3 regions of the Paracoccus sp. J56 genome follow, and region 2 is predicted to be linked to each of the others. Evidence: riboswitches for the same ligand, from Rfam matches in the RefSeq annotation. Region 2 holds a riboswitch; each other region holds the start of a gene.

Region 1 (9,895 bases), on a different contig from region 2:
TGTCAATAAACGAACGGTCATACGGAAATGGTGGAGGCGATTTTGGGCCGCAAACGAACCATCAGCCGCGATGAACTGATGTCCGCCATCGAAAGGGTGGCCCGACGTGTCGGTGCGGCCGGTCTCAGCATAGATGCAGTCGCCAAGGAGGCCGGAATCAGTAAATCCAGCGTGGTTTATGATTGCGAAAGCAAGGCCGGGCTGCTTGCCGCTTTCATACGTCACAAGATGGCCCAGCACCGTGAGGTTTTCGCTGAAATTCAGGCGCGACATGAAGGCAAGCCAAATACCATGCTGCTGACGCTGATCGACAAATGCCGCCGGGTTCCGACCGAGGAAGAGCTTGAAATCGCATTGCTGATCAGTGCGAGCATGGGCGAACATGCCGAATGCCGTGAGATCATGCGTGAGGTGATCTCTGGCGACATCCAGGCCGTTGCCGAACAGGCCGGAGACCGCAAACGGATGCTCATGACGCTTCTGGCCCTGCATGGCATGGCGTTTCTCGAATTTTTCGGTTTCAGCCGGTTCGATCAGGAAACCCGTGATGACATTCTCGATGAATTGATGGCGATCGCGGAAAGCGATCCTGGCGCAAACGGAGACTGACCTCCCACACTGAGGTTCACAGGAAAGACCCTATGAAAAAACCAATTTTCCCCGGCCTGGGCGCCGGGTTCGTGCTTTGCTGTCTGCTGATGGGGCCTGCTCTGGCCCAGCAGCTGCCGCCGCCGCAGGTCAGCGTACTGGAAATCCAGCCCGAAGCATTGCCGGTAATCAATGAGCTGCCGGGCCGTGTTGCCGCCACCCGCATCGCCGAAGTGCGGCCGCGGGTCGGCGGTATCGTCATTGAGCGCGTCTTTGAACAGGGCGGCAAGGTCGAGGCGGGCGACGTTCTTTATCGCATCGACCCCGCGCCCTATGACGTACGTGTGGCCAGTGCCAAGGGGACGCTTGCGCGGGCCCAGGCAACGGCGCTGAACGCTGCCGATCAGGAAAAGCGGGCTCGTGCCCTGCGCGAACGCAAGGTGACGGCGGGCGTCGATCTGGACAACGCGACGACCGCCCTTGCGCAGGCAGAGGCCGATGTCGCCATTGCGCGTGCCTCGCTGCAAGAGGCCGAACTGAATCGCAGCTACACAGATGTTACGGCTCCGATTTCGGGCGTCGTCGGCCGCGCGCTGGTGACCGAGGGCGCGCTGGTCAACGCCCAGACCGACATCATGGCGACGATCCAGCAGCTTGACCCGGTCTATGTGGACTTTACCCAATCCTCGTCCGAGCTTTTTGCCTTGCGCCGCGCTTTGGCTGCGGGGCAGCTTGCGATGCTTTCGTCTGATGAAGCCGAGGTACGGCTGATCTTTGATGACGGCACGGAATATACCCATTCGGGCAAACTGCTGTTCTCGGAAGCAAGCGTGGACAGCTCGACCGGGCAGATCACGCTGCGGGCCGAGTTCCCGAACCCCGAGGGCGATCTGCTGCCGGGTCTTTACGTCCGCGTGCGGATTGAACAGGCGGTACGCGACAACGCCCTGATCGTGCCGCAAATGGCGGTGCAGCGCGACCAGTCGGGTCAGGCCTATGTCTATGCGATGAAGGATGACGAAACTGTCGAGCGCCGCAATGTGACCCTTGGCCAGACCACCGATAACCGCTGGCTGGTCGAAGCGGGGCTGAAGCCGGGCGATCGGGTTGTGGTTGCGGGTGCACAAAAGCTGTATCCCGACGCCAAGGTGGTTGCGCTCCCGGCAAATGCGCCGGCTGCAACCGAAGCCCCGGCCGCTGCGGAAGAATCCGCTCAGCCCGCAGCGCAGGAGTAAGCGGATGGCACGGTTCTTCATTCACCGGCCAGTGCTCGCCTGGGTAATCGCGATCTTTTTCGTCATCGCGGGGATTTTGTCCCTGCCGCTGATCCCGGTCGCGCAATACCCGCAGGTGGCATGGCCACAGATCACCATTTCGACCGCCTACACCGGTGCCGCGCCGGGCGAGATCAACCGCGCCGTCGCCCAGCCCATCGAGGATGAGCTGAACGGCGTCGAAGGGCTGGCCTATTACGAATCCGTTTCGGATTCTTCGGGCGCCATGTCGATCACCGCGACATTCGAACCGGGAACCGACGTTGCCCGCGCTCAGGTCGATGTGCAGAACGCGGTCGCCCGGGTCGAACCTCTGTTGCCGCAAAGTGTGGTCGATCAGGGTATCCTGATCGAGGAGGCGGGCACCGGCTTTTTGATGTTGGTTGCTCTGACCTCTGATGACGGCACGCTGAACGACATCGCGCTTGGGGATTACCTGAACCGCAACGTGGTGGGCGAGATACGCCGCATTGAGGGTGTCGGTCGCGCACAGGTCTTTGCGCCGGAACGTGCACTGCGCATCTGGGTCGACCCGACCAAGATGACCGGGCTTAACCTCAGCTCGGCCGAGATCGTGGCAGCGGTACGGGCGCAGAACGCGCAGGTTGCGGCAGGCAAGGTCGGCGCAGACCCGAACCCCATCGGCCAGCAGCTGACCGCGACCGTGCTGATCAAGGGTCAGCTCGACGATGTCGATGAATTCGGTAACATCGTGCTGCGCGCCAATCCCGACGGCTCGACCGTGCTTTTGCGCGACGTGGCGCGGCTTGAAATCGGGGCAGAGAGCTACAGCTTCTCGTCGCGTATCAACGGCAAGCCGGCGGCGGCGCTGGGTATCCAGCTTTCGACGACCGGTAACGCGCTGAACACCTCGGAGGCGGTGCATGAGAAGATGGAGGAACTGTCCCGCTTCTTTCCGGATGGGGTCACCTACACCATTCCCTATGACACCACACCTTTCGTCGAGGCCTCGATCGAAAAGGTTCTGCATACGCTGCTAGAGGCGGTGGGACTGGTTTTCCTGGTGATGTTCCTGTTCTTGCAGAACTTTCGCTATACGATCATCCCGACCGTTGTGGTGCCCATCGCGTTGATGGGAACGGTGGCCGTCATGCTGGCGGCGGGCTTTTCGATCAACGTGCTGACCATGTTCGCCATGGTGCTGGCCATCGGCATCCTTGTCGATGACGCGATCGTGGTGATCGAGAACGTCGAACGCATCATGGCAAGCGAGGGTTTGCCGCCACGTGAGGCGACGGAAAAAGCCATGGACCAGATCTCGGGCGCTATCGTCGGCATCACGCTGGTCCTGGCGGCGGTCTTTGTGCCTATGGCCTTTTTCCCCGGTTCGTCGGGTATCATTTATCGCCAGTTCGCGCTGACCATGGTGGTGTCGATCCTGTTCTCGGCCTTCCTCGCGCTGACGCTGACGCCGGCGCTTTGCGCGACCTTCCTCAAGCCCATCAATGGCCATCACGAGAAAAAAGGTTTCTTTGGCTGGTTTAACCGCAACTTCGACCGGCTGACCAACCGCTATACCCGCGTGGTCGGCTTTGTCACGAGGCGGCGGCTGGTGATGATGGTCTTTTATCTGGCGCTTGTCGGAGCGACGGCCATGGGCTTTCTGCGCCTGCCGACCAGCTTTTTGCCGAACGAGGATCAGGGCTTTATCATTACCGATATCCAGACCCCGCCGACGGCCAGTTCGAACCGCACCGATGAGGTGCTGACGCAGGCCGCACAGATGTTCCAGCGCAACGACGCGGTCGAGAATACCGTGGCAATCCGGGGCTTCAGCTTTTCGGGGCAGGGGCCGAATGCCGGGCTGATGTTCGTCACCTTCAAGGACTGGGCCGAGCGTGATCAGTCGGCACAGACCATCGCTGATGCCGCGAATATGGAGATGTTTACCTATCAGGACGCGCAGGCCTATGCGCTGTCTCCGCCTCCGATTCCCGGCTTTGGTTCCACTGGCGGCTTCAGCTTCCGCCTGCAGGACCGTGGTGGGCAGGGGCAGGACGCGCTGCTTGCAGCCGCCCAGCAGATCATGGCCAAGGCGCAGGAAAACGGCATCGCGACCGGCCTGCGCATCGAGGGTCTGCCCTCGGCCGCGCAGGTCTATGTCACCATCGACCGTGAAAAGGCCAATGCCTTCGGCGTGACCTTTGCCGATATCTCGGCGACGATCTCGCAATATCTGGGGTCGGCCTACATCAACGACTTCCCCAATGCCGGGAAGATGCAGCGCGTGGTCATGCAGGCCGAGGAAAACTCGCGCATGCAGGCCGAGGACATCCTGAAGCTCACCGTGCGCAACAGCAATGGTGGCATGGTGCCTTTCTCGTCCTTTGCAAGCGTAAGCTGGGAGCAGGGGCCGTCGCAGGTCGTGGGTTATAACGGTTATCCCTCGATCCGTATCGCGGGTGCTGCTGCTCCGGGCTACAGCTCTGGTGCCGCCATGGCCGAGATGGAGCGTCTGGCGACCGAACTGCCGCAGGGCTTTGGCTATGAATGGACTGGTCAGTCTCTGGAAGAGATCCAGGCCGGTTCGCAGGCGACGCTGCTTTATGCGATGAGTATTCTCTTTGTCTTCCTGCTGCTTTCGGGCCTTTACGAAAGCTGGTCGATTCCGCTGTCGGTGATGCTGGTGGTGCCCTTGGGCGTTCTGGGGTGTGTCGGGGCGGTGATGCTGCGTGACATGCCGAACGACATCTACTTCAAGGTCGGCCTGATCGCGATCATCGGCCTGTCTGCCAAAAACGCCATCCTGATCGTCGAATTCGCCAAAGAGCTGCGCGAACAGGGTCAAAGCCTGATCGAGGCGGCGGTACAGGCGGCCAAACTGCGCTTCCGGCCGATCCTGATGACCTCGCTGGCTTTTACGCTGGGCGTGGTGCCGCTTGCGATCGCAACGGGACCCTCGGCTGCCAGCCAGAACGCGATCGGTACCGGCGTGATCGGTGGGATGGTCGCGGCCACCGTCCTTGCTGTGTTTTTTGTTCCGGTGTTCTTCGTGTTCGTCCTTGGGCTTGTCAGCCGCCTGACCGGCGCAAAAGCTGAGAAGCCTGCAAAAGCCGATACGGCGGGCTAGGCTCCGGCTTCGCCGCAAGGGTACGGGCGGTCCCGGGGGCCGCCCGTGCTTTCCCTTCTTTTCCGCGACCCGGTTCCGGGCCGTTTCAAGCAGAGAGTTTCGGATGACTCATACCTTGTCTCTTTCCCGTCGCGGCATCCTGGGCGGGTTCGTCTCGACCCTGGCGCTTGCCGCCTGTAACCCGGTCACCTACACGGCGCCCAAGGCCGATGTGGCTACAAGCTTTGCCTCCAGCTCTCCGGCCCGGCGCGCCGGCTCGAACGCCTGGTGGGCAGCGTTTCGCGACAAGCGGCTGGATGCGTTGATTGCAGCGGGGCTAAAGCGCAACCTTGATGTCCAGACCGCTGTTGCCACGATCCGCGAGGCACAGGCCAATGCCCGGCTGGTCGGTGCAAACGACCTGCCGCAGGCGCAGGCCGAAGGTGCGGCCGGACGCGCGCACAACGAAACCGGCGTGGTCGAAACCACCTCTGCGACGCTGGGCGTTTCGTGGCTGATTGACCTTTTTGGGCAGAACCGCGCCGCGCGCGAGGGTGCCTCGGCCCGGCTGGATGCGGCCTATCTGTCAGCAGAAGTGGCGCGGCTGACCGTCGCCAGCGCAATCGCCTCGGCCTATGTTGATGCGCGCTACTATCAGGAGACGATGGCTCTGACCCGCCAGAGCCTTCAAAGCCGCAAGCGCACGCTTGAGATGACGCGGACGCAGGATGCCTTTGGCAGCGCCTCGCGCCTTGAGGTGCTGCAGGCTGAGCAGCTGGTTGCCCAGGCCGAGGCGGCCTTGCCCGCGCTTGAGGTCGGGTTTGACCAGTCGGTGAACCGGCTTGCGACCCTGACCGCTGGGCGCAGCACCGATATCGCGGCGCAGTTGCGCAAGACGGGTGGCCAGCCGCGCGCGCGCTACAGCGCCAGCGTCGGTGTACCTGCCGATGTGATCCGGGTGCGCCCCGATGTGCGCATGGCCGAACGCAACCTTGCCGCAGCTGTCGCCGATGTGGGCGAGGCGCAGGCCGCCTTTTATCCGCGCCTGACCCTGTCGGGCACGATCACGCCGACCAATATCCGCGGTGGCGGCAGCATGAAGACCTGGGGCTTTGGGCCCCAGATCACGCTGCCCCTCTTTACCGGGGGTGCGAATGAGGCCCGGCTGTCGGCTGCGCAGGCGCGTGCCGAACAGGCGCGGCTGGCGTGGCAGGCATCGGTCCTGAAAGCGGTCGAAGAGGTCGAGAACGCGCTGGCCGGCTATAACCGCGACGCTCGCGCAGTTTCCGCGCAATCGCGTCTGGTCGATAACGCCCGCGAGACGGTCAGCCTGACCCGCAGTTCGTATGAACTGGGCGAGGCTGATTTCTTCCCGGTCCTGGATGCCGAGCGCAGCCTGCTTTCAGCCCGTCAGGAACTGGCGGCAGCGGTGCGTCAGCAGGCGCTGAACTTTGTCGCTCTCAGCGCAGCCTCGGCCGGCGGTGTCGGCCTGCCTGCCAGCTGAGGGTATTGACCGGCCGCAGGGAAACGGCCATGCTGCCCGGACGTCAGGGGAGTCCCGCCCAGGGGACTGAGAGGCTGACAGGGACCGTCTTATAGCGGTTCCGGTGAAGCGACCCTTTGAACCTGACCCAGTTGATACTGGCGTAGGAAGACCGAAGGGCATTTCCCCATACGCAGATCGCGGGGTGGTCCTTTCGGGCCACCCGGCCCTTTTCGCATCTCGCGGGGCCGTTGGCCCCTTTCTGCTTCCGGGCTCGGCTGGGTCTCTGCTCAGGGAGAACGAGATGAGCCAGACCCTTCCCACTATCACCACCGGCCCTCTGCCCGGATCGCGCAAGATCCATGTTCCGGGGCAGGTGCACGATATTCGTGTGCCGATGCGCGAAATCGCGGTTTCAAACGAGGCACCGCTGATCGTCTATGACAGCTCTGGCCCCTATACGGATGCCGGGGTGCGGGCCGATATCGCGCGTGGTCTGCCCGATCTGCGCGGCGACTGGCAGTTGCGGCGCGGTGACGTGGCCTCCTATCCGGGCCGTCCCGTGACTGCTGCCGACAACGGGTTTGCCGAGGGCGCGCGCCTGACCCCTGCATTCCCTGAACGCCGCGATCCGCTGCGCGCGGTCGGGGACCGGGCAATTACTCAGCTTGCCTATGCTCGTGCGGGCATCGTCACGCCAGAAATGGAATTTGTCGCCATCCGCGAGAATGAAGGCAGGTTGGCCGCCCATATTCGCGATGGTGATCCAATGGGCGCGGATCTGCCCGATCTGGTGACGCCCGAGTTCGTGCGGGCCGAGATTGCTGCCGGTCGTGCGATCATCCCGGCCAATATCAACCATCGTGAGCTTGAGCCGATGATCATTGGCCGCAATTTTCGCGTCAAGGTGAATGCCAATATCGGCAATTCCGCCGTCACCTCCAGCATGGAGGAAGAGGTTGAAAAGATGGTCTGGGCGATCCGCTGGGGCGCCGATACTGTCATGGACCTTTCGACCGGGCGCAATATTCACAACATCCGCGACTGGATCATCCGCAACGCTCCGGTCCCGATTGGTACGGTTCCGCTGTATCAGGCACTGGAAAAGGTCGGCGGCGTCGCCGAGGATCTGAGTTGGGAGATTTACCGCGATACGCTGATCGAGCAGGCCGAACAGGGCGTCGATTACTTTACCATCCATGCCGGGGTGCGCCTGCATATGATCCCGCTGACTGCGCGCAGGGTGACGGGGATCGTCAGTCGCGGAGGCTCGATCATGGCGAAATGGTGTCTGCATCACCACCGCGAGAGCTTTCTCTATGAGAATTTTGAGGAAATCTGCGACATCATGCGTGCCTATGATGTCAGCTTCAGTCTGGGCGACGGGTTGCGCCCCGGTTCGATCGCTGATGCCAATGACGAGGCGCAATTCGCCGAGCTTCGCACCTTGGGTGAGCTGACCAAAATCGCATGGGCCAGGGATTGCCAGGTGATGATCGAGGGGCCGGGCCATGTGCCCATGCATAAGATCAAGGCGAATATGGATGAGCAGCAGCGCCATTGCCATGACGCGCCCTTCTATACGCTCGGGCCGCTGACCACCGATATCGCGCCGGGCTATGATCATATCACCTCGGCCATTGGCGCGGCGATGATTGGCTGGTTCGGGACCGCGATGCTTTGCTATGTCACGCCCAAGGAACATCTGGGTCTGCCCGACCGTGACGACGTCAAAACCGGTGTGATCACTTACAAGCTGGCCGCTCATGCCGCCGATCTGGCCAAGGGTCATCCCGGGGCGCGTCTGCGCGATGACGCCTTGTCGCGGGCACGGTTCGAGTTTCGCTGGGAGGATCAGTTCAACCTTGGCCTTGACCCTGACACCGCACGCGCCATGCATGACGAGACCATGCCGAAAGAGGCGCATAAGCTTGCGCATTTCTGCTCGATGTGCGGGCCCAAGTTCTGCTCGATGCGCATTTCGCACGACATCCGGGCCGAGGCCGAGCGTCAGGCCGGCATGGAGGAAATGGCCGAAAAATTCCGACAGGGCGGGGCGCTGTATCTGCCCGCGAAAGACGCCGCCGTGACCGAGGCGGGCTGACCTCGGCGCAGCAACCAGAGGCGGCCAGAGCCTTACTGGCCGCTTCCTTCTGACGCGGCGGCGGGGTCTTTTCCAGCTATGGTTTCGGTGGCACTGGGGCGTGGGATTGAATAGAGGTCATCCCATAGGCCGGCCTGGCCGGCTGCGGTTTAAAGAAGCAAAAGCGAGACGACCCATGGTGAATGTCCCGGAAGTGACCGGCTTCTACGAGGCGCGCACCGGCTCGGTGCAATATGTCGTAGCCGACCCCGAGACCGGAAAATGCGCCATCATCGACCCGGTGCTGGATTATGACGAGAAATCCGGTGCCACCGCCACCATCGAGGCCGACCGCATCCTTAGCTTTATCGCTGATAAAGGCTATGAGGTTCAGTGGATTCTGGATACCCATCCCCATGCCGACCACTTCTCGGCCGCCGATTACCTGCGCAGCAAGACCGGCGCCCCGACCGCCATCGGCGAAAAGATTGTCGAGGTGCAAAACCTGTGGAAGGATTTCTATAACTGGCCTGATTTCCCTGCCGATGGCTCGCAATGGGACAAGCTGTTTGCTGCGGGTGAGCGGTTCTCGGTCGGCAATATCCCCGCCCATGTGATGTTTTCACCGGGCCATACGCTGGCCTCGGTCACCTATGTCGTCGGGGATGCGGCCTTTGTGCATGACACGCTGTTCATGCCTGACAGCGGCACTGCCCGTGCCGATTTCCCGGGCGGAGATGCACATGTCCTGTGGCGATCGATTCAGGATATCCTGTCCCTGCCGGATGAGACGCGGATTTTCACCGGCCACGATTACTGTCAGGGCGGACGCGAGGCGCGCTGGCAATCGACCGTGACCGAGCAGCGGACAGCGAATATCCACCTGTCGCAGCGGCCGACCGAGGATGAATTCGTGGCCGTGCGCGAGGCCCGCGACCGCACCCTGCCAATGCCCAAGCTGATCCTGCATGCGCTGCAAATCAACATCAACGCCGGGCGTCTGCCCGAACCCGAGGCGAACGGGCGGCGCTATCTGAAAATCCCGCTGGACCTGTTGCAGGCCCCCTGGAAATAGCTGGGAAAAGTCAGGTGCTTGCGCTTGATCCGCCCCGGTGCTGATCTGCTATTGTCCAAAGGACGAGGGCAGGGAGTTTGGGTGTGAGACGAGTGCGGGGCTGGTTGCCCATTCTGGACTGGGGCAGGCGCTATGACGGCGCGACTTTCACCGCCGACCTGCTGGCGGCGGTGATCGTGACGATCATGCTGATTCCGCAAGGGCTTGGTTATGCCATGCTTGCCAACCTGCCGCCCGAGGCAGGGCTTTACGCCTCGATCCTGCCTTTGCTGGCCTATGCGGTCTTTGGCTCGTCGCGCACGCTGGCGGTGGGGCCGGTCGC
Region 2 (9,895 bases):
GCGTAATGAGCATGAAAAGCAGCGTCAGCGCCAGATGAAAGGCCAGCGTTCCGGCTGTCACCGCACCGCGATAGATAGCCCCGATATTCGAGCCGCTGACCAGCTGCACGATCTCGCTGATGCCGCCCGGGCGGCCGACATAGTTCTGCCAGTTCTCGTCCAGCCAGTCTCCGATCTGGGGCAGCTCAACCATCCATGCCGGGGTTGGTGCGCCAGAACTGTTGATCATAATCGCCCAGTTGATCCAGTCGCGCAGCTCCCGAAAGGCATAGATCAGCGCCATGGCGATGGGAATCAGCAGAAAGCAGACCAGTACCAGCACCAGAAGCGTCGCCGCTCCGGTCCGGCCGAGATTGAGCTGAAATGCCGCGCGGTCGCGCAGGGGCCAACTTGCCAGCGCGATGACCGAGGCGGCCAACACAGGCACCAGAAAGCCGTGAAAGAAATAGACCGAAGCCGCCACGATAGCGAGCAGCAGCCAACGCGCAGCCGATATATTGGTCAGCAGGGGGGGGCGGTGCAGGCGCAGCCCGACCTGTTTCTGGCCTTGCCGCAACGCGGCGGTGGGGTTCGGTGCTGTCGCGCTTGTCGGTTTCGGCATTTCGCCTGTCGTCATGGTCCCGATCCTGCCTGCGTGCGGGTAAGCCCGCCATGTCGCAACAGGATAACATCTGGCCCCGGGCTGCAAGTCGGAATGCCACCCCGCCACGCGGGCAAGTCCTTGATCCCGGCTCACGATCCTGTGTGCTGGCCTGCGCGCGGGCGATCCGGACGATGCGTGACAGCCCCTCCCGACCTGGCTAACCTGTCGCGCACCAGGGGGTGTCCCGGCAAGGGGCTGAGAGGCTGCTGGCGCATATACTGCGCGGCGCGGCGACCCTTTGAACCTGATCCGGATCATGCCGGCGAAGGGATGGGAAGGGACCAGCCGTCATCTGCCCGCCCTTTGCCGGCCCCACTGCGAGGCCGTCCGACTATCCGGTCTTGCCCCCGCCAAAGAGGATGCGATGACCGAAACCTTTTTTGAAACCTTGCGCCAGGAAACCGTTGCCCAATGGGATGCCGCCGTGAATCACCGCTTTGTGCGCGAGCTTTGCACGGGCGAGATCAGCGATGCGGTCATGGCGCGCTATCTGGTGCAGGATCACCGCTTTCTGGATGCTTTTCTGACGCTTCTTGGGGCGGCAATCGCCTCGGCAGACCGGTTCGAATCGCGCCTGCGCTTTGGCCGCTTTGCCGGCATGGTCTCAGGGGATGAAAATGATTATTTCCTGCGCGCCTTTGATGCGCTGGGGGTCAGCGCCGAGGCTCGTGCGCAGATCCCCGACAGCGCGCCAACCACGGGTTTTCAGGCCCTGATGCGCGAGGCTGCTGCGACGCGCAGCTATCCAGCGGTGCTGGCAGTGCTGAATGTGGCCGAAGGTCTATATCTTGACTGGGCAAGCCGTGCGCCCCAACCGCTGCCCCCGAATTTTGTCCATGCCGAGTGGATTACCCTGCACGATAATCCCTTTTTCCGCGATTTTGTCGCGTTCCTGAAAAAGGAACTTAATCGCGTCGGCTCACAGGGGGCGGATCAGGCACGGGACTTTTTCCGCCGGGCCGTTCAGCTGGAGCTGGAGTTTTTCGATGACAGTTACACTGGTTAGCGATTAATTCTCGACAATTTCGAGATACAGCGGACCATTTGGCGGACCGCATTCCCGGTAGTCGAGAATGATGCGCAGCAGCCCGGCAGGCGCTACCCGCTCAGAGGTGTGGCGCAATTCAGGCGGGCTCCACCAGCGGAACTCACGAAAGGTGGCGGCCTCGGGCGCGTTAAGTACCCGGGGCACAAATTCCGGGGTCTCGATCAGAAAGTAGTCCTCGGACTGCCGCCAGCGGTGCTGGTGCAGGGTCATCATGACCTGCCGTTTCCAGACCAAAGGGCCAAGGGCGGGCAGGGTAAAGCCCAACTCTTCGGCCAGTTCGCGGCGCAGGGTTTCTTCGGGCGTCTCACCCGGCTCAACGCCGCCGCCGGGAGTGATCCACCAATCGCCGCCGCCGTAATCGACACGCATCAGCAACACCCGGTCCCCGGGTGTCAGCAGAATGGCCCGCATGGCCTGTCGGTCGATGATCCTCATGCAGTCTGGGCCTTGGACAACAGGCAAAAGAAAAGGCCCCGATCCGGCACATGGCCGGGACCGGGGCCCCAATATGGTCAGCGACGCTTACTCGTCGTCATTGTCCGGCACATCGGCGATGTCATCCAGCGACACGTCGCCGTCGTCATCGTCATCGTCCAGCAGATCGTCATCCAGATCGCCGGCATCGGCGTCATCGTCCAGATCGTCGTCAACAACCAGATCCGTTTGATCGTCATCGCGCGAGGCGGTCTTTTCCGCGATCAGCGAGCGTGTGCGGCCGTTGCTCAGGCTTTCCACCGTGAACTCGGCCCCGCAGGCGGGGCAGGTCATCGGATCGTTAGTCAGATCGTAAAAGCGCGTGGCGCAATGGGGGCAAAGGCGTTTCGTGCCCCATTCCTCTTTGGGCATGGTGTTCTCTTTCTGCCGCGTTCAGCTAAATCCGCTGTCCCCTGCCACAGCCGGAACAGGCTGTCAAAGCCTTTTCCCCCTTGCAGGGCAGAGGTGGTGCAGGGGAAACATGGGGCCAGAGGCAATGCTTGGCAAGATGCGATAAATCATGGACAGGATTCTGGTCGGAGGCGACATTCCCGTGACGTTGCGCCGTTCGGCCCGGGCGCGACGCATGACGTTGCGCGTTACACGGGCGGGGGGCGAGGTGGTCCTGACCCTGCCCAGCCGCGCCAGCCTAGCTGCAGGCCGTGCCTTTGCCGAATCGCGAGCCGAGTGGCTGCGCAATACGCGCGCAGGGATGCCGCCCCTGCAGCTGGCCGAACCCGGCGCGCTATTGCCTGTCGAGGGGCGGTTGCGGCGCATCGTCCCGGCAGCGACGCGGCGGATCGAGCTGGCCGGGGACGCAATCCTTGTCCCCGAACACCGCCCGGCCGGAGTGGTGGTTGAGGCATTTCTGAAACATCTGGCACAGGCGCGGCTGGCACCCGCCTGCGACCGTCATGCTGCGGCATTGGGACGCGGCTTTCAGGCGCTGGTCCTGCGTGACACCCGCTCGCGCTGGGGCAGTTGTACCCATGACGGCAGGCTGATGTTTTCATGGCGCCTGGCCATGGCCCCACCCGAAGTACTGGACTATGTCGCAGCGCATGAGGTCGCGCATCTGGCGCATATGGACCACTCGCCAGCCTTCTGGGCCGCGACCGCCCGCCTGCGGCCTGATTACGCCCGGCAACGCGCCTGGCTGCGCGCCCATGGCCATGAGTTGCAGGCATGGCGTTTTCGTGGCTGAAAGGGTCGCTCCTTTGCCTTGACGGCGGCCCCGTTTGTGATCACATGCGGGCATGAGTCCTTCGCGTTCCTCGGAAACCTCGGCCCATGAGCGGCTGTATCGTAACCTGCGTCAGCGCATCATGCTGGGCGAACTGCCGCCCGGTCAGGCGCTGACCCTGCGCGGCATCGCCGCCGAGCATCGCGTCTCGATGACACCCGCGCGCGAGGCGGTGCGGCGGCTGGTAGCCGAAGGGGCACTGTCGCTATCGTCATCGGGACGTATCGCCACGCCGGAACTGTCGGTCGAGCGGATCGAAGAGCTGGCGGCGCTGCGCGGCCTGATCGAGCCAGAACTGGCCTCACGCGCGCTGCCGCGCGCCCATCAGGCGCTGATCGAGCGTATGGCAGTCATCAACGCCGCTATTGGCGAGGCCGCAGAAAGCCATGACGCCATCGGCTATATCCGCACCAATCTTGAATTTCATCGCCTGCTTTACCTGCGTGCGCAGGCCCCGGCGATGCTTGCCATCGTCGAGACGGTCTGGCTGCAACTGGGACCGACGATGCGGGCGCTATATGGCCGGGTCAAACGCAATGAGCCGCCGCGCCATCACCGCATGATCCTCGCCTCACTGCGCGCGGGCGATGAACCGGGTCTGCGGCTGGCCGTGCGCGCCGATGTGACACACGGGCTACGCCATCTGGGCACGACCTGAGGCCATGCCGGACGAAGGGGGGTAAGCCCGGCGCATAGGCCGGGCCCCCTCAGACCTCTTCGATTCGCAACTCGACCGGCTCGCCTGCGATCACGCCGGTGCGGGGCAGGGCCTCGATTGCGTGGTCGATAGCCTCGGGCGTGGTCTTGTGGGTGACGATCAGCACCGGCGCGATGCCTTCATGACCCGAGTGGCCATATTGCCGCATCCGGTCGATCGAGATACCGGAATCGCCCAGGACCGCGGCAACCTTGGCCAGCGCTCCGGGTTTGTCGGTCAGTTGCAGGCGGATGTAATAAGCCGCCGGCACCGCCGTCCGGGCCGGTTGCGGCACCGACAGCCTGGCTGCGGGCTGGCCAAAGCTGGGAATACGCACGCCGCGCGCGATTTCGACCACATCCGAGATGACAGCACTGGCGGTCGGACCTTCGCCCGCACCAGCACCGCGCAGTACGATCTGACCGACCGAGTCGCCTTCGATCACCACCATGTTGGTACCGCCCTGCAATTGCCCCAGCGGGCTGTCAGCAGGGACCAGACAAGGCGACATGCGCTGTTCAAGCCCGCGCCCGGTCATCTGCGCCACACCCAGCAGTTTAATGCGATAGCCCATATCGGCGGCACGGCGGATATCGTCGATGCTGACGCGCTCAATCCCCTCGATCTCGACTGCGTCAAAACTTGGGCGGGTGCCAAAGGCAATGGCGGCAAGGATCGCAAGCTTGTGACTGGCGTCGATCCCGCCCACGTCAAGCGTCGGGTCGGCCTCTAGGTAGCCAAGCTGGCGTGCCTCTTCAAAGACGGTCTCATAGGGCAGGCCGGCGCTTTCCATCCGGGTCAGGATGTAGTTGCAGGTGCCGTTCATGACCCCCATGACGCGGCGGATCTCATTGCCTGCCATCGATTCAGTCATCGCCTTGATGACGGGGATGCCGCCTGCCACCGCTGCCTCGAACCGCAGGACGCGGCCATTCGTCTCGGCCAGCCCGGCCAGCTCCTGGCCGTGGATCGCAAGCAGCGCCTTGTTTGCGGTGACCACGTCCTTGCCGGACTTCAGCGCCGCCAGCACCGCTTCGCGGGCAATGCCTTCTTCGCCCCCGATCAGTTCGACGAAGATATCGACATCCTCGCGCAGCGCCAACGCGCGGGCATCATCTTCCCACGCGTAAGAGGACAGATCGACGTCGCGGTTTTTCATCCGGTCGCGGGCGCTGACAGCAGTAATGGTGATGGGTCGGCCAGCGCGAAGCCCAAGCAGCTCGGCATGTTTCTGGATGATCTTGACGGTGCCGGTGCCTACCGTCCCGAGACCTGCGATGCCGAGACGAAGCGGAGAGGCGTTTTGCCCCAAATTCTGGGCGGACATGCGAAACTCTTATCTATGGACCAAGAGGTGTTAGCGGATGAAACACGGGCTTGCAACGCGCTTGGCTAGGCCTCGTCGTCGCCGGCCCAATAGCCCTGGACACCCGTTGCCCGCATGACGCGCAGCACGCGGGCACCGATCTCGACCGTGTTTTCGCGGATGCGGTTCAGATCATCGACGCTAAGGGGGTCGCGTTGCACATCGCCCTTTGTGTTGACAAAGGCGGGATGCCAGCGCCCCCTTTCCTCGGTCGGTCGCCACGAGGCATGACAGAGCAGGTTGCGATGCAGCCGGATCTCGCCCAGATGGTCGGTGATCCGGTTACGGTCACGCAGCCCGGGATGGCGGCGCATCGCGGCATCAAGCTGCTCGATCAACGTGCCCATGGAATCATCGGCAAGATTGCTCATCCGGCTAAGCCAGGTCTGCAGCTCTTCTTCGGTCAGATCGTCTGCCAGACGGGCGCGATCAAGCGCATAGATGGTGCGCTTGATGATCTCTTCCAACCAGCCAAAACTTGCCACACATTGACCAAGTGCCGCAGAAAAATCCGAGGGCAGCGTGTAATGCGTCTCGGGCGGGGCTCCTATTCGCGCCATAATTTACTGACCCATGAAACAGGAAGAAGGTAATGGCGCAGGTGGCGCGACAGGCTTTCACGCCGACGCCCGTCAAAGGTGGCACGCAAGTGGTCCAGAGGTGCGCGATGGCTGTCCTTGTCGCTCCAGCGGCCAAGGATCGCGTCAGGCGGATTCAGGTCGCCAGGAAAGATCACGATGCGGGTTCCGTCCGGGATGCGCGCCTCGCGCAGATAGTTCAGCGGGAAATTCGGCACGCAATGCATGCGGAAATGCGCAAGCCACCCCCTGGGCCAGAATTTCACCCCGCCCGGAGCGTTGCGGGTCACAAAGCGCTGCTCATATTTGAACTTGTCGGCCGCCGCCTGCGGGTCGGCACGAAAGATGTCCTGCAAAGGTTTCAGCTTTCCAACCCGCATCCGATAAACCGAGGTCTGACCCATTTTCTCCAGCGGAGTATTCGGATTGAGCCCCAAAACCGTGTCATCCGGGTCGCCATAGGCAAAGAAATCATCAAGATTGCCGGTGATGATGACATCCAGATCCAGAAACAGCACCACACCTGTCACATCGCCCAGATCGCCCCATAGCCGCGACTTGGGCCATTTGCCTTTTGTGTTGACCGGAGCCTGATATTCGAACTCGGGCAGGGGACGCACAGCGATATCAGGATGCAGGCCGCTGCCATCATCGGTAAAGCAATACAGCCGAAAGGGCGGGGTGATATTGCGTGCAACCATACCGTAAAGGCGGTTGACAAATTCCGGGCCGAATTTCGTACCCCATTTGATGCAGATAATCTGCTTGACCGTGCCGTTGCGCCCGTCGTTCATCCTGCCCCCGAGTCTTCGGGCCGCGAGTGTTCCACAGGCCCCGCCGACAGGCAAGGCAGGGTCATAGGATCTTCTGCAACAGGACCAGATCCAGCCAGCGGCCGAATTTTCGCCCGACCTGCGGCAGAACCCCGACCTGCCGGTAACCGACGGCGCGATGAAAGCCCAACCCGACCTCATTTTCGCCCGAGACGGCGGCGATCATGCTATGAGCACCGCCATTACGGGCGTGATCCTCGACCGCAGTCATCAACGCCCGGGCCAGGCCGCGGCCACGCGCAGCCGGGGCCAGAATGATACTGTGTTCCATGCAATGGGCATAGCCGTTACCACCCCGGAACTGGTCATAGGTCGCCAGGCCCAGAACCTCACCCCCCTCATCGGCGACAAGGAATTCGCGCCCCGCCGCGCGTCGGCCCGAAATCATCCGTGCCAGCCCGCCGGGCGTCTTTTCCTCGCTGGAAAAGGTGATCGTCGTTTCGCGGATCAACGGGTTCCAAAAGGCAAGAAGGGCCGGGATATCCTCATTCGTCGCGGGGCGCAGCGCCATGACCTGATCCTTTCCATCCTCTGCCTGCCGGGCGGCGGGGCGCAGGCACACCCCGCCGCCGTCTGCTGTTATGCCGCCCGCGCCTCGCGGATCAGTGTCAGGATATCGCGCGCGGCAGCCGGGATATTGGTGCCGGGGCCAAAGATTGCCTTGACGCCCGCCTTTTTCAGATAGTCGTAATCCTGTTGCGGGATCACCCCGCCGCAGATCACGATAATATCTCCGGCCCCCTGATCCTTCAGCGCCGCGATCAGCTTCGGGGCCAGCGTCTTGTGCCCGGCTGCCTGACTGGAGATGCCGACCACATGCACGTCATTGTCGATCGCGTCCTGAGCAGCCTCTTCGGGCGTCTGGAAAAGCGGCCCCACATCGACGTCAAAACCGATATCGGCAAAAGCAGTGGCGATCACCTTGGCGCCGCGATCATGGCCATCCTGACCCATCTTGACCACCAGCATGCGCGGGCGGCGGCCCTCTTCCTCGGCGAATTTCTCGACGTCGCGCTGGATCTGCGCGAACTCGTCGTCGCCCTCATAGGCGGCGCCATAGACGCCGGCCAATGTCTTGACCTCGGCCCGGTGGCGGCCAAACACCTTTTCCATCGCCATGCTGATCTCTCCCACGCTGGCCCGGGCGCGTGCGGCCTCGACCGCTGCCTCAAGCAGGTTGCCGCCCTGTTCCGCCCGCCGCGTCAACTCGTCCAAAGCCGCCTGACAGGCCGTTTCGTCCCGCGTCGTACGGATGCGGTTCAGGCGGGCGATCTGTGCCTCGCGCACCTTGATGTTGTCGATGTCGAGAATGTCGATCGGGTCCTCTTTCGTCAGCCGGTATTTATTCACGCCGACGATCACTTCTTCGCCCCGGTCGATCATTGCCTGACGGCGGGCGGCTGTCTCCTCGATCCGCAGCTTGGGCATCCCCGAGGCGACGGCTTTGGTCATGCCGCCCATGGCCTCGACCTCTTCGATCAGCGCCCAGGCCTTTTCTGCAAGCTCAGCGGTCAGACTTTCAACATAATAGCTGCCTGCAAGGGGGTCGACGACATGGGTGATGCCGGTTTCCTCTTGCAGGATCAGCTGGGTGTTACGGGCGATGCGGGCGCTGAATTCGGTCGGCAGCGCGATGGCCTCGTCCAGCGCGTTGGTGTGCAGCGATTGCGTGCCGCCAAGCGCCGCCGCCAGCGCCTCATAGGCGGTGCGTACGACGTTGTTATAGGGGTCCTGCTCTTGCAGGCTGACGCCCGAGGTCTGGCAATGGGTGCGCAACATCAGGCTGGAGGGTTTCTTGGGATCGAACTCTTTCATGATGCGGTGCCAGAGCAGGCGCGCGGCGCGCAGCTTGGCCGCCTCCATGAAGAAGTTCATGCCGATGGCGAAAAAGAACGACAGCCGCCCGGCGAACTGGTCCACATCCATGCCCCGTTTAAGGGCGGCGCGGACGTATTCGCGTCCGTCGGCCAGCGTATAGGCCAGCTCCTGCACAAGGTTCGCGCCCGCCTCCTGCATGTGATAGCCCGAGATCGAGATCGAGTTGAAACGCGGCATCTCGTTCGAGGTATATTCGATGATATCCGCAATGATCCGCATCGAAGGCTCGGGCGGATAGATATAGGTGTTGCGGACCATGAACTCTTTGAGGATGTCGTTCTGGATCGTCCCCGAAAGGACGGCGCGGGAATGGCCCTGTTCCTCACCCGTGACGATGAAATTCGCCAGAACCGGGATTACCGCACCGTTCATGGTCATCGAGACCGAGACCTTGTCCAGCGGGATGCCGTCGAACAGGATCTTCATATCCTCGACGCTGTCGATGGCAACGCCCGCCTTGCCCACATCTCCTTCGACCCGGGGGTGATCGCTGTCATAGCCGCGATGGGTGGCAAGGTCGAAAGCGACCGAGACCCCTTGCTGACCGGCCGCCAGCGCCTTGCGGTAAAAGGCGTTCGATTCCTCGGCAGTTGAAAACCCCGCATATTGCCGGATCGTCCAGGGGCGGCCCGCATACATCGTTGCGCGCGGGCCACGCAAAAAGGGCTCGATCCCCGGCAGGGTGCCCAGATGATCGACACCCTTCAGATCCTCGTCAGTGTACAGCGGTTTGACCGCAATCCCCTCAAGCGTGTGCCAGGTCAGGCCGTCGGGATCGGCGCCTTTCAGCTCTTTGCTGGCCAGCCTGCGCCATTCTTCCAGTGAAGCTTTCGTGCTTTCGCTCATTTTGCATCCTTTCCCACGGCGCCCGGGCTCTTATATGAAGGAAGAGAAGAGGGCGTGATGAAACTGAAACGGTTGATTTTTCTGGCGATGATGCCGCTGGTTGCGGCGATGGGGTCCCGGCCCGATGGCGAGGCTGACGGGCATCGGCCGTATGTTCGCGGCGAGGTACCAGCGGCGCGCAGCGACGGCAATGACGGCACACCGGCCGCGTCAAACACCGCCGAGCTGAGGGTTCTTTCCGCGAGTGAGGCCGAACCTTCGGAGTTTCTGTGGCAGGCGCGCGCAGTGG
Region 3 (9,895 bases), on a different contig from region 2:
TTCTGCAAGAACAGATAGTCCTGAACCAGATAGGTCAGAAAAGCCGATTGCGGCAGGGTGCCGTCGCGCAATCCTTCGACAAAGGAATGACGGGTATAGGCATCCCAATCCGGTTGGCAGGCGGCGCGCCAGGCGGCGAAGGCGTGGCCATAGCTGGTCATTGCGCGGCCCCCACATCCACCGCCAGATCCGAGACGGGCAGCACCTTGTCGATCAGGCCGGCCTTGTGCAGGAATTCCTCGAACCGGGCATAACGGCCCTGATCCAGTGCGGCGGGGCTTTGCGAAAAGCGCGGCAGCGTTTCCTTCCACGCCTCAGAGTTCAGCTCGTCCTTGAGGTCGGGCGCGGTGGCCGAGAACAGCTCCCATGCTTCGCCGGGGTGGTTGACCATATATTGTGCGCCGCGTTCGACCGCGCGCAGCAGGCGCAGGGTGCGGTCGCGATCCAGATTGTCGGGGTTGGCGACAAAGATCAGCTCGTCATAGGTCGGAACGCCCTGTTCCTCGACAAAGAAACATTTGCCCTCGGCCCCCTCGAGCCGCATCTGCGTCAGCTCAAAATTGCGATAGGCGCCGATGGTGGCATCGACCTGACCGGCAATCAATGCGGGCGACAGCGACCAGTTTACGTTGACCATCTCGATATCGTTCATCGTCAGCCCGGCCGAGGCAAGGATCTGGCCCACCAGCGCCTCTTCGACGCCCGAGACGGAATAGCCGATCTTTTTGCCCTTGAGATCCGCAATCTCTTGCACCGGACCATCGGCCTTGACCATCAGACAGTTCAGCGGCGTTGCGACCAGCGTGCCGACGCGGCGCAGGGGCAGGCCCTCATGCACCTGCAGATGCAGTTGCGGCTGGTAGCTGATGGCGTAATCGGCCTTGCCCGCGGCGACCAGTTTGGGCGGATCCGAAGGATCGGCGGGGGCGACGATCTCGACCTCAAGCCCCTCGTCCTTGAAGAAGCCCTTTTCCTGCGCAACGATGATCGGCGCATGGTCGGGGTTCACGAACCAGTCAAGGATCAGCGTGACCTTATCCTCGGCCAGCACTGGCTGGGCCAGCAGGGCAAAGGCGGCGGCAAGGGTGAAATGTTTCATCAATTCTCGTCTCCAAGGGCAAGAAGGGCGATTTCGCCATCCCAACGGTGGGAAAGCGCGTCGGCGGCGCGCCAGGAACGCAGACCCGAACGGCAGGCCAGCACCACACGCTGACCGGGCTCGGGCAGGGGACCGGTTGGGCCATATCCGGGCAGGCGCAGCGCCTGCGGGGTGGCCTTGCGCGGCGCCTCGTCTTCGGGGCGCAGGTCGATGACCAGATCAGCTGGGGTGATTTCATCACGTGCGATAAAGCGGGGGCCGGTGGTTTCGGGCGCGGCGTCAAAGCGGAACTGACTGAAGCGGCCGGCCTCAAAGCGAACGAACTCACCCAAGGGCGAGGGCGTGGTGCCAAGGATCAGCCGCAGCGCCATCTGGGCCTGAATACAGCCCAGCATCCCGACGACAGGGCCAAGCACGCCAGCGGTCGCGCAGGTCTGGCCGCTGTCAGGCGGGTCGGGGAAAAGCGCGCGCAGGCTGGGCGCACCGCCGCAGAACCCGCCGACATAGCCCGAAAGCCCCAGCGCCGAGGCCGAGATCAGCGGCTTTCCCGCTGCAAGGCAGCCATCAGACAAGGTGTAGCTGGCCGCATAGCTGTCGGCGCAATCCAGCACCACATCCGCCGCCGCGATCAGCGCAGGCGCATTCACGGGTGTCAGCCGGTCCTTTAGCGCCTCGACCTTAACGGCAGGGTTCAGCCGCGCCAGCGCCTGCGCGGCGGCGCGGACCTTGGGCTGACCGATGTCGTCGATCCGGTACAGCGGCTGGCGGTGCAGGTTCGTTTCCTCGACCGTATCAGCGTCGATCAGGGTGATCTGCCCGATGCCTGCCCCGGCAAGATATTGCAGTGCGGGCACACCCAGACCGCCCGCGCCGACGATCAGCACGCGGGCGGCAGAGATACGCTCTTGCCCCGCTGCGCCGACCTCGGGCAGGACCATCTGGCGGGCATAGCGGGTCATGCCGCCACCCGCTGCCATTCGCGGATGCGGCCCTCGGGGTCGGGATTCAGCGTGATGTCGGTGACAACCGAAGCAATATCCGCGCCCGCGGCAAAGGCTTCCAGCGTGCGCCCGGGTGTCATGCCGCCGATGGCGACCAACGGCGTCTCGCCCACCAGCCTGCGCCATTCGCGGACGCGGTCAAGGCCCTGCTGTTCCCATTTCATCTTTTTCAGAATGGTCGGCCATACCGGGCCCAGGGCGATGTAATCAGGCTTAAGGGCCTGCGCCCGCTCCAACTCGGCATGGTCATGGGTCGAGATGCCAAGCCGCAGCCCGGCGCGGCGGATCGCCGGCAGGTCGGCGGTGTCCAGATCCTCTTGTCCCAGATGGATGAAATCACAGCCAAGGTCGATGGCGGCCTGCCAGTGATCATTGACGACCAGCGTCGCGCCGTGATCGCGGCAAAGTTCCCGACACAATGCCAGCTCGCCCATCAGCCGGGCCGGGGGCTGGTCCTTGATGCGGACCTGAACCAGTTTCACGCCCAGAGGCAGGGCGCGGCGCAGCCAATCGGCGCTGTCAAAGATCGGGTAAAAGCGCGGCAATTTCATCCCAGCACCGCCATTCCAAACAGAGGGGTCGAAGGCGCGGCCATGTCGCGTGCCTCGATCGGGTTTGCGCCATGGGCCAGTTTTCCGGCCTCGATCGCCGATGCCATGGCGCGGGCCATCGCGACCGGATCGCCTGCCTTGGCGACGGCGGTGTTCAGCAGCACCGCGTCATAGCCCAGCTCCATCGCCTGCGCGGCGTGACTTGGCAGGCCGATGCCTGCATCGACCACCAGCGGGATACCGGGGAAATGCGCCCGAAGGCTGCGCAGCCCATAGGGATTGTTCAGCCCCCGGCCCGAGCCGATGGGCGCGCCCCAGGGCATCAGCACCTCGCAGCCCGCATCAAGCAGCCGTCCGCAGACCGACAGATCCTCGGTGCAATAGGGGAATACCTGAAAGCCGTCCCCGGACAGCGCCCGTGCCGCCTCGACCAGCGCGATCACATCGGGGCAAAGTGTGTCGTCGTCGCGGATGACCTCAAGCTTGATCCAGGGCGTCTCGAACAGCTCGCGTGCCATCTGGGCGGTGGTCACGGCCTCGCGTACCGAATGGCAGCCGGCGGTATTGGGCAGGACGGGGATGCCCAGATCGCGGATCAGGCGATAGAAGTCCTGCCCGCCGCCGCCTTCGCGGCGCAGGCTGACGGTGGCGATGCCAGCGCCCGAGGCGCGGAATGCCTCGGCCATGATCGCGGGCGAGGGGTATTGCGCGGTGCCCAGCATCAGCGGGCTTGCGACCTCGGTTCCGTAAAAGACCGGCATCTCAGCCTCCTTGCATGGGGGCCACGACTTCCAGCGCGTCGCCGTCGCTGAGCGTCGTTTCCGGGCGGGCCGCGGCGGGCAGGAAGGCACCGTTCAGTGCCGTTGCCACCTTGGCCGTACCAAGTCCGATTTCGGTCAGCACGTCCTGCACGGACGGGCCGGTCAGGTCGCGCGGCGCTCCGTTAAGGGTGATCTTCATCCATGAACTCCGGTTTCCGGCCCTCAAGCAGATAATCGGCGGCCATACGTGCCACGGCAGGGGCCAGAAGGTAGCCGTGGCGGTAAAGGCCGTTGGCGAAAAGCGTGCCACCGCGCCGGCGCAGGCGGGGCAGATTGTCGGGAAAGGCGGGGCGCGCGTCCGAGCCAAGCTCAAGGATCTCGGCCTCGGCAAAGCCCGGATGCAGGGCATAGGCAGCCGACAGCATTTCGACCGCCGAACGGGCGGTGACGCGATACTTGCCGCCGGTTTCCAGCATGGTCGCGCCGATCATATAGACCCCGTCGCCACGCGGCACGACGTAAAGCGGGATGCGCGGATGCAAAAGCCGCACGGTGCGGGTCAGCGTGACCTCGGGACAGCGCAGCACCAGCATTTCGCCGCGCACGCCGCGCAGATCGGGCAGCTCGTCCCTGGCAGCAAGGCCGCGCGCATCGACGATCATGCCGGTCGGTGCGCCCTCGGTCTCGATACGGATGCCGCGCTGTTCCAGCCGGTCGCGCAGAGCCAGCAGGGCGGCGCGGGGGTTCAGATGCGCCTCGGTGCCGAAATGCAGCCCGCGCGAAAAGCGGCCGGCCAGTTCGGGTTCCAGCGTCGCGATATCGTCACCGGTCACCGGCTGATGAGCCTTGGTCAGCCGGGCAAAGCGGTCAAGTTCGGTCCGGTCGCGTGAGGGGGCAAGCACAAGCGTGCCTCGCCGGGTGACCTCGGCGCCATTTGCTTCCCACCAATCGGCGGCGTCGAGGCCAAGGCGCAGCACCACCGGCTCGGCGCTTTCGGCCTCGCAATAGGGGGCAAGCATGCCGCCCGCGCGCCAGCTGCAGGCATGTGAGCCGGGCTTGCCGGCAGGGTCGATGATACGCGGCTGTTTCCCACGCGCGGCCAGTTCGGTCGCAATCGAGAGACCCATCACCCCCGCGCCCAGAATGGTAATCGCGGTCATGCCTGCCTCCATAGCGCGTGGAAATGATGCACGGGCCCATGGCCCAGCCCCACCGCCAGCTCATCTGCGGCCGCAATTGCACCCTGCAACCAGCCATGCGCGCGGTCTGCCGCATCCGGCACCGTCATCCCCTGCGCAAGCCCTGCCGCGATGGCCGAGGACAGTGAGCATCCGGTGCCATGGGTGTTCGCTGTGTGCTGGCGCGGTGCGGTCAGGGTCAGCGGTTCGGCTCCGATCAGCAGGTCGGTGCAGGTCTCTCCGCTGGCATGGCCACCCTTCATCAGCACATGCGTGGCGCCAAGGGCGCAAAGTGCCTTGCCCTGCGCCCGCATCTCATCCGGGGTTTGCGCGGGGGCGCGATCCAGAAGCCGCGCGGCCTCGGGCAGGTTCGGCGTCAGAACGGTCGCAAGCGGGATAAGCCGTTCACGCAGGGCCGAGACTGCCTCGTCCGGCAAAAGCGGGTCGCCCGACTTTGCCACCATCACCGGGTCAAGCACCACCGGGATCGGATTGGCTGCCAGAAGCGCGGTCAGACGGTCGGCCACCACCGTGATCACATCCGGGCCGCCCAGCATGCCGATCTTGACCGCGCGCACATCAAGATCACCAAAGACCGTATCGATCTGGGCGGCGATCATCGCCGGGCTGACGGGTTCGACCGCCGCAACGGTGCGGGTGTTCTGGGCGGTGATGGCTGTGATCACAGAAGCGCCAAAGACGCCGAGTGCTGAAAAGCTTTTCAGATCGGCCTGAATCCCGGCGCCGCCGCTGCTATCCGATCCGGCAATCGTCAGCGCGATAGGTGGGGAAGGAAATCCCGGCATGGCCCGCCTTTCAGTTCAGCCGGGCATGCAGACGGGGTCGGGACAGTTTTGCGGATGGTCTTGCCGCTTCACTCTACCCTTCCCTACGCCGGCATGACCCGGATCAGGTTCGATGGGTCGGTGCCTTGCACCTCTCAGCCCCGTTGCGGGGCCCCCCAAGTGTATGAGTCGTTTGCATGACACTAGGGCCCCGCGCCCCGGGTTGCAAGGGCTGCGGGGTCCGGGTGTCAGGGAAGCCGGGGGCAGGGCCCTGCCTGCGTTCAGTTCACGCCAAAGAGGTCGCGGGTATAGACCTTGTCTGCCACATCGGCCAATTCGGGGCCAAGGCGGTTCGCGATGATCAGATCGGCCTCGGCCTTGAAGGCGTCGAGGTCACGGATGACCGGACTGTGAAAGAAGTGATCCTCGGTCAGCACCGGCTCATAGACGATGCAGGGAATGCCCTTGGCCTTGATCCGCTTCATGATGCCCTGAATCGAGCTGTCGCGGTAATTGTCCGAGCCGGCCTTCATCACCAGCCGATAGACGCCGACAATCTTGGGTTCGCGTGCGATGATCTGGTCGGCGATGAAGTCCTTGCGGGTGCGGTTGCTTTCCACCACCGCCGCAATCAGGTTCTGCGGGACCTGATCATAGTTGGCCAGAAGCTGCTTGCTGTCCTTGGGCAGGCAGTAGCCGCCATAGCCGAAGCTTGGGTTGTTGTACTGATCGCCGATCCGCGGATCGAGGCCGACGCCCTCGATGATTTCGCGCGGGTTCAGGCCGCGGGCCAGAGCATAGCTGTCCAACTCGTTGAAATAGGCCACGCGCATCGCAAGGTAGGTGTTGGCGAACAGCTTGATCGCCTCGGCCTCGGCGGGGCCGGTGAAAAGCACCGGCATATCCTTGCGGATCGCGCCCTGTGCCAGCAGATCGGCCAGCTTATGCGCAGCGGGGCCATGATCCCCGACGACGATGCGCGACGGGTAAAGGTTATCGTAAAGCGCGCGGCCTTCACGCAGAAACTCGGGTGAGAACATGATGTTCTCATTGCCTGTTTCTTGCCGCATCCGTGCCACGAATCCGACGGGCACCGTGGATTTGATCACGATCGTTGCCTGCGGGGCGTGGTCGCGGGCCTGGGCGATCACAGCCTCGACGCTTTGGGTGTCAAAGCGGTTCGTGCGCGGGTCGTAATTCGTCGGCGTGGCGATGATGACGAAATCCGCCCCCGCCATAGCCTCGGCCTGGTCGGTCGTGGCCTGCAGGGACAGCTGCTTTCCAGCCAGCCATTCCTCGAGATCGGGGTCCTGAATGGGTGAGCGGCGGGCATTTACCAATGCCACGCGCTCTGCGTTCAGATCGAATGCCATGACTTCGTTGTGCTGCGCCAGCAGCACCGCGATCGACATTCCTACATAGCCTAGCCCGGCGACAGAAATACGCATGTGCGGGGTCCTATCCACTCTGAAGAAAACAGTCCAGTTCAGATTGGATCTGTCAGAGCTGTCGCGCAGATTTTTGCCGCGTGGGGTAAGATCGGGCCGCATCGGGGGAATCGGCGGCTCGGGGCTTTACTTGGCGGGGCATTCCGGACGATCTGGGCGCAACCGAAGCGGAAGGATGCCATGAAAAGCGTGATTTTCGACCTTGGCGGGGTGCTGATCGACTGGGACCCTGCGCTGGCCTTTGCGGATATCTTTACCAGCCGGGCCGAGGCCGAGGCCTGGATGCAGCGCATCGATTTTGCCGGCTGGAACAGGTTGCAGGACGGCGGGCGCAGCTTTGAGGACGGTCTTGCCGCCGCACGGGCCGAGCATGGCGACGAGGCGCGGCATCTGGCGGGCTATCTCGCGGCTTTTCCGCTGACCATCGAAAAGACTATTCCCGGGACGTGGGAAGTCGCCGAGGCCCTGGTTGCGCGCGGCGTTCCGCTATATGCTTTGACCAACTGGGCGGCCGAGACATGGCCCCATGCGCTGGAGCTGCATCCTCGGCTGGGCGCGGTTTTCGCGGACATTCTTGTGTCAGGCCGCGTCGGGATGATGAAGCCAGGCCCGGCGATCTATCGCATGGTGATGGATCGCAACGGTTTGCGGCCCGAGGATTGCGTATTCGTTGATGACAGTCTGCCGAATGTCGAAGCGGCGCGAGGGCTGGGAATCGATGCGATCCAGTTCACCGGGGCCGGCGCGCTGGGCGACGAGCTGGCGCGGCGCGGGTTGTTCTGAAGTATTCTTGACAGCGGGGGGCAGCCCCCTGTCAGGTTGATGGGGTCAGGTCCGCACAGCCGGCGCGACTGTACCCTGATCTATTTGCAGCAGGGCAGATGGGCGCGGCCGGGAACGATCCGAATCAGGCAGTCCTGCGCGTGACCCTGACTTCGACCCCGCCTCGCTTTGCCGGGATCGGGCCGACGCTGAAATCGGTGCTGAACCAGCGTATCCCCCGGATCAGGTGCGGCTTTGCGTGCCGCGCCGCTATCGCCGTTTTCCCGATTGGGACGGGTGCCTGCCGCAGGTTCCCCAAGGCATCACCGTGGTCAGGACCGATCAGGACTATGGCCCTGCGACCAAGATCCTGCCTGCGGTGCACGAGTTTCGGGGGCAGGATTGCGAGTTGCTGCTTTGCGACGATGACCGGCGCTACGACCCGCTGTGGACCAGCCGGTTTCTTGCAGCGCGCCGGGAACACCCCGATCGCGTGATTGCCGGGGCGGGGGCCTTTGTTCCCGGTCGCCGCGAAGGGTCGTTGCCCCGTGCCGTGCCACGCAAGAAAGGCAGCCTGTGCCGGTTGCTACGGCTGGCCACGCAGGGGCTGCACAAGCCCTCGGCATGGGTGGTATCGGGGTATGCTGGTATGTTCAAAGGCTATGGCGGGGCCATGTTGCGCCCTGAACTCCGGCCTGATTGCGCCTTTGATATTCCGAAACTGCTGTGGACTGTGGATGATCCGTGGCCATCGGGCAATTTTGCGCGGAACGGGGTCGGGATCTGGCTCAACGCCTTGGGCGTCATACGGGGCAAGCGAAGGATTGCCCGCCGCGACGCGCTTTTAAGGTTTTCGTGGCAGGGCAAAGGTCGGGGTGCCGCCGATGCCGCCTGTTACGACTGGTTTCGCCGCAACCGGGGAATCTGGCGTCCCGCCTCCTAGCTGATCAGCCTTGCAACATGACGCAGCGCGAGCAGGTAGCCATGAAAGCCACAGCCGGCAATCACACCCTCGGCGCGCAGGCTGACATAGGAATGGTGGCGAAAGTTTTCACGCTTGTGGACGTTCGAGATATGCACCTCGATCACCGGCCCGTCGAAAGCGTTCAGCGCATCAAGAATCGCAACCGAAGTATGGGTAAAGGCGGCCGGGTTGATGACGATCGCCTGGGCCTTTTGCCGTGCCTCATGGATCAGGTCGATCAGCACGCCTTCGTGGTTGGACTGATGAAAGGCGATGTCCAGACCCAGATCGGCCGCCAGCCCGCGGCAGTCACGCTCGATATCGGCAAGCGTGGTGCTGCCATAGATCTCGGGCTGGCGCTGGCCAAGCAGGTTCAGGTTCGGGCCGTTCAGGACATAGACGGTGGGCATGTCATTCTCCGCAAAAGTGGGGGCAATCTAGCCCAGTTCGGCAAGAAAGATATAGCCTGCGCCATAGATGGTCTTGATCAGGCGGGGGTTCTTTGGGTCCTCGCCCAGCTTTGTGCGCAGGCGCGAGATACGCACATCCATCGCCCGGTCGAAACTTTCGCCTGCCGTGCCGCCCAGCGCCTCAAGCATCTGCGCGCGCGAGATCAGGCGGCGCGGATTGTCGAGAAACAGGCGCAGGACCTCGGCCTCGGCATGGCTGATCGGGGTTTCGGCCCCCTCGGGCGAGGTCAGCGTGTAGCGGTCGAAATCCGCCGACCAGCCGGCAAAGCGCAACTGCTGGCGACCCGGGCCGCTTTCGCGCTGGGGTTTGCGCAACCGGGCGCGGATGCGGGCCACGACCTCGGCCGGTTCAAAAGGTTTGATGATGTAATCATCGGCCCCCAGCTCCAGCCCGGTTACCCGGTCCTGTACCTGTGCCCGGCCTGAAATGATGATGATTGCCGTGCCGGATTCGCTGGCCAGCCGGTGCACCAGCGCCAGCCCGTCGCGGTCGGGCAGGCCAAGGTCGATCAGACAGGCATCGGGCTGGATGCGGCGCAAGGCGGCCTCGAACTCGGTCGCGCGGGAAAAGCCGACGGTGCGAAAGCCCGCCTCTTCCAGCGCCGAGGACAGCAGGCGGCGGATCTCGGGCTCATCGTCGAGAATGGCGATCAGAGGTGCGTCAGTCATCGGTCCTTGCCATGGCGACGGCCAGTTCGGTTTCGTCAAAGGGCTTGGTCAGGACCGGACAGTCAAGCCCTGACCTGCGCGGATCGCCCGGAGGCAGCGCTGTCATCAGCACCAGCGGCAGCCCGCGGCCACGCAGATCCGCCCCCGATCCATCGCCCAGTTGCAGGTCCGACAGGATCAGCGTCAGCCCCGGCAGATCGGTCAGGC

What was found. A riboswitch is a leader RNA that binds a small molecule or an ion and turns the genes downstream of it on or off. The one in region 2 is predicted to bind thiamine pyrophosphate.
Region 1: linked by a shared signal. The riboswitch ahead of thiC (phosphomethylpyrimidine synthase ThiC) and the one ahead of M511_RS13160 (TenA family protein) in region 2 are both predicted to bind thiamine pyrophosphate.
Region 3: linked by a shared signal. The riboswitch ahead of thiD (bifunctional hydroxymethylpyrimidine kinase/phosphomethylpyrimidine kinase) and the one ahead of M511_RS13160 (TenA family protein) in region 2 are both predicted to bind thiamine pyrophosphate.

What each region holds. Positions count from the first base shown of each region.
Region 1 covers NZ_JAFL01000019.1:10,117-20,011, forward strand. The annotation lists gene M511_RS13850 (TetR/AcrR family transcriptional regulator) at 79-609, shown strand; gene M511_RS13855 (efflux RND transporter periplasmic adaptor subunit) at 642-1,823, shown strand; gene M511_RS13860 (efflux RND transporter permease subunit) at 1,828-4,953, shown strand; gene M511_RS13865 (efflux transporter outer membrane subunit) at 5,057-6,436, shown strand; TPP riboswitch at 6,472-6,602, shown strand; gene thiC (phosphomethylpyrimidine synthase ThiC) at 6,720-8,519, shown strand; gene M511_RS13875 (MBL fold metallo-hydrolase) at 8,695-9,573, shown strand; gene M511_RS13880 (SulP family inorganic anion transporter) at 9,657-9,895, shown strand, end outside.
Region 2 covers NZ_JAFL01000017.1:20,331-30,225, reverse strand. The annotation lists gene M511_RS13165 (AI-2E family transporter) at 1-616, opposite strand, end outside; TPP riboswitch at 809-931, shown strand; gene M511_RS13160 (TenA family protein) at 1,008-1,649, shown strand; gene M511_RS13155 (NUDIX hydrolase) at 1,653-2,126, opposite strand; gene M511_RS13150 (FYDLN acid domain-containing protein) at 2,214-2,537, opposite strand; gene M511_RS13145 (M48 family metallopeptidase) at 2,686-3,369, shown strand; gene M511_RS13140 (GntR family transcriptional regulator) at 3,422-4,066, shown strand; gene M511_RS13135 (homoserine dehydrogenase) at 4,116-5,432, opposite strand; gene M511_RS13130 (hypothetical protein) at 5,498-6,031, opposite strand; gene M511_RS13125 (glycosyl transferase) at 6,019-6,843, opposite strand; gene M511_RS13120 (GNAT family N-acetyltransferase) at 6,905-7,393, opposite strand; gene scpA (methylmalonyl-CoA mutase) at 7,462-9,606, opposite strand; gene M511_RS13110 (DUF4174 domain-containing protein) at 9,664-9,895, shown strand, end outside.
Region 3 covers NZ_JAFL01000029.1:20,177-30,071, reverse strand. The annotation lists gene tenA (thiaminase II) at 1-161, opposite strand, end outside; gene M511_RS16305 (ABC transporter substrate-binding protein) at 158-1,099, opposite strand; gene M511_RS16300 (HesA/MoeB/ThiF family protein) at 1,099-2,058, opposite strand; gene M511_RS16295 (thiamine phosphate synthase) at 2,055-2,651, opposite strand; gene M511_RS16290 (thiazole synthase) at 2,648-3,412, opposite strand; gene thiS (sulfur carrier protein ThiS) at 3,414-3,611, opposite strand; gene M511_RS16280 (FAD-dependent oxidoreductase) at 3,595-4,572, opposite strand; gene thiD (bifunctional hydroxymethylpyrimidine kinase/phosphomethylpyrimidine kinase) at 4,569-5,396, opposite strand; TPP riboswitch at 5,460-5,564, opposite strand; gene M511_RS16270 (nucleotide sugar dehydrogenase) at 5,657-6,823, opposite strand; gene M511_RS16265 (HAD family hydrolase) at 7,004-7,606, shown strand; gene M511_RS16260 (glycosyltransferase family 2 protein) at 7,845-8,528, shown strand; gene aroQ (type II 3-dehydroquinate dehydratase) at 8,525-8,959, opposite strand; gene M511_RS16250 (response regulator transcription factor) at 8,987-9,688, opposite strand; gene M511_RS16245 (PAS-domain containing protein) at 9,681-9,895, opposite strand, start outside.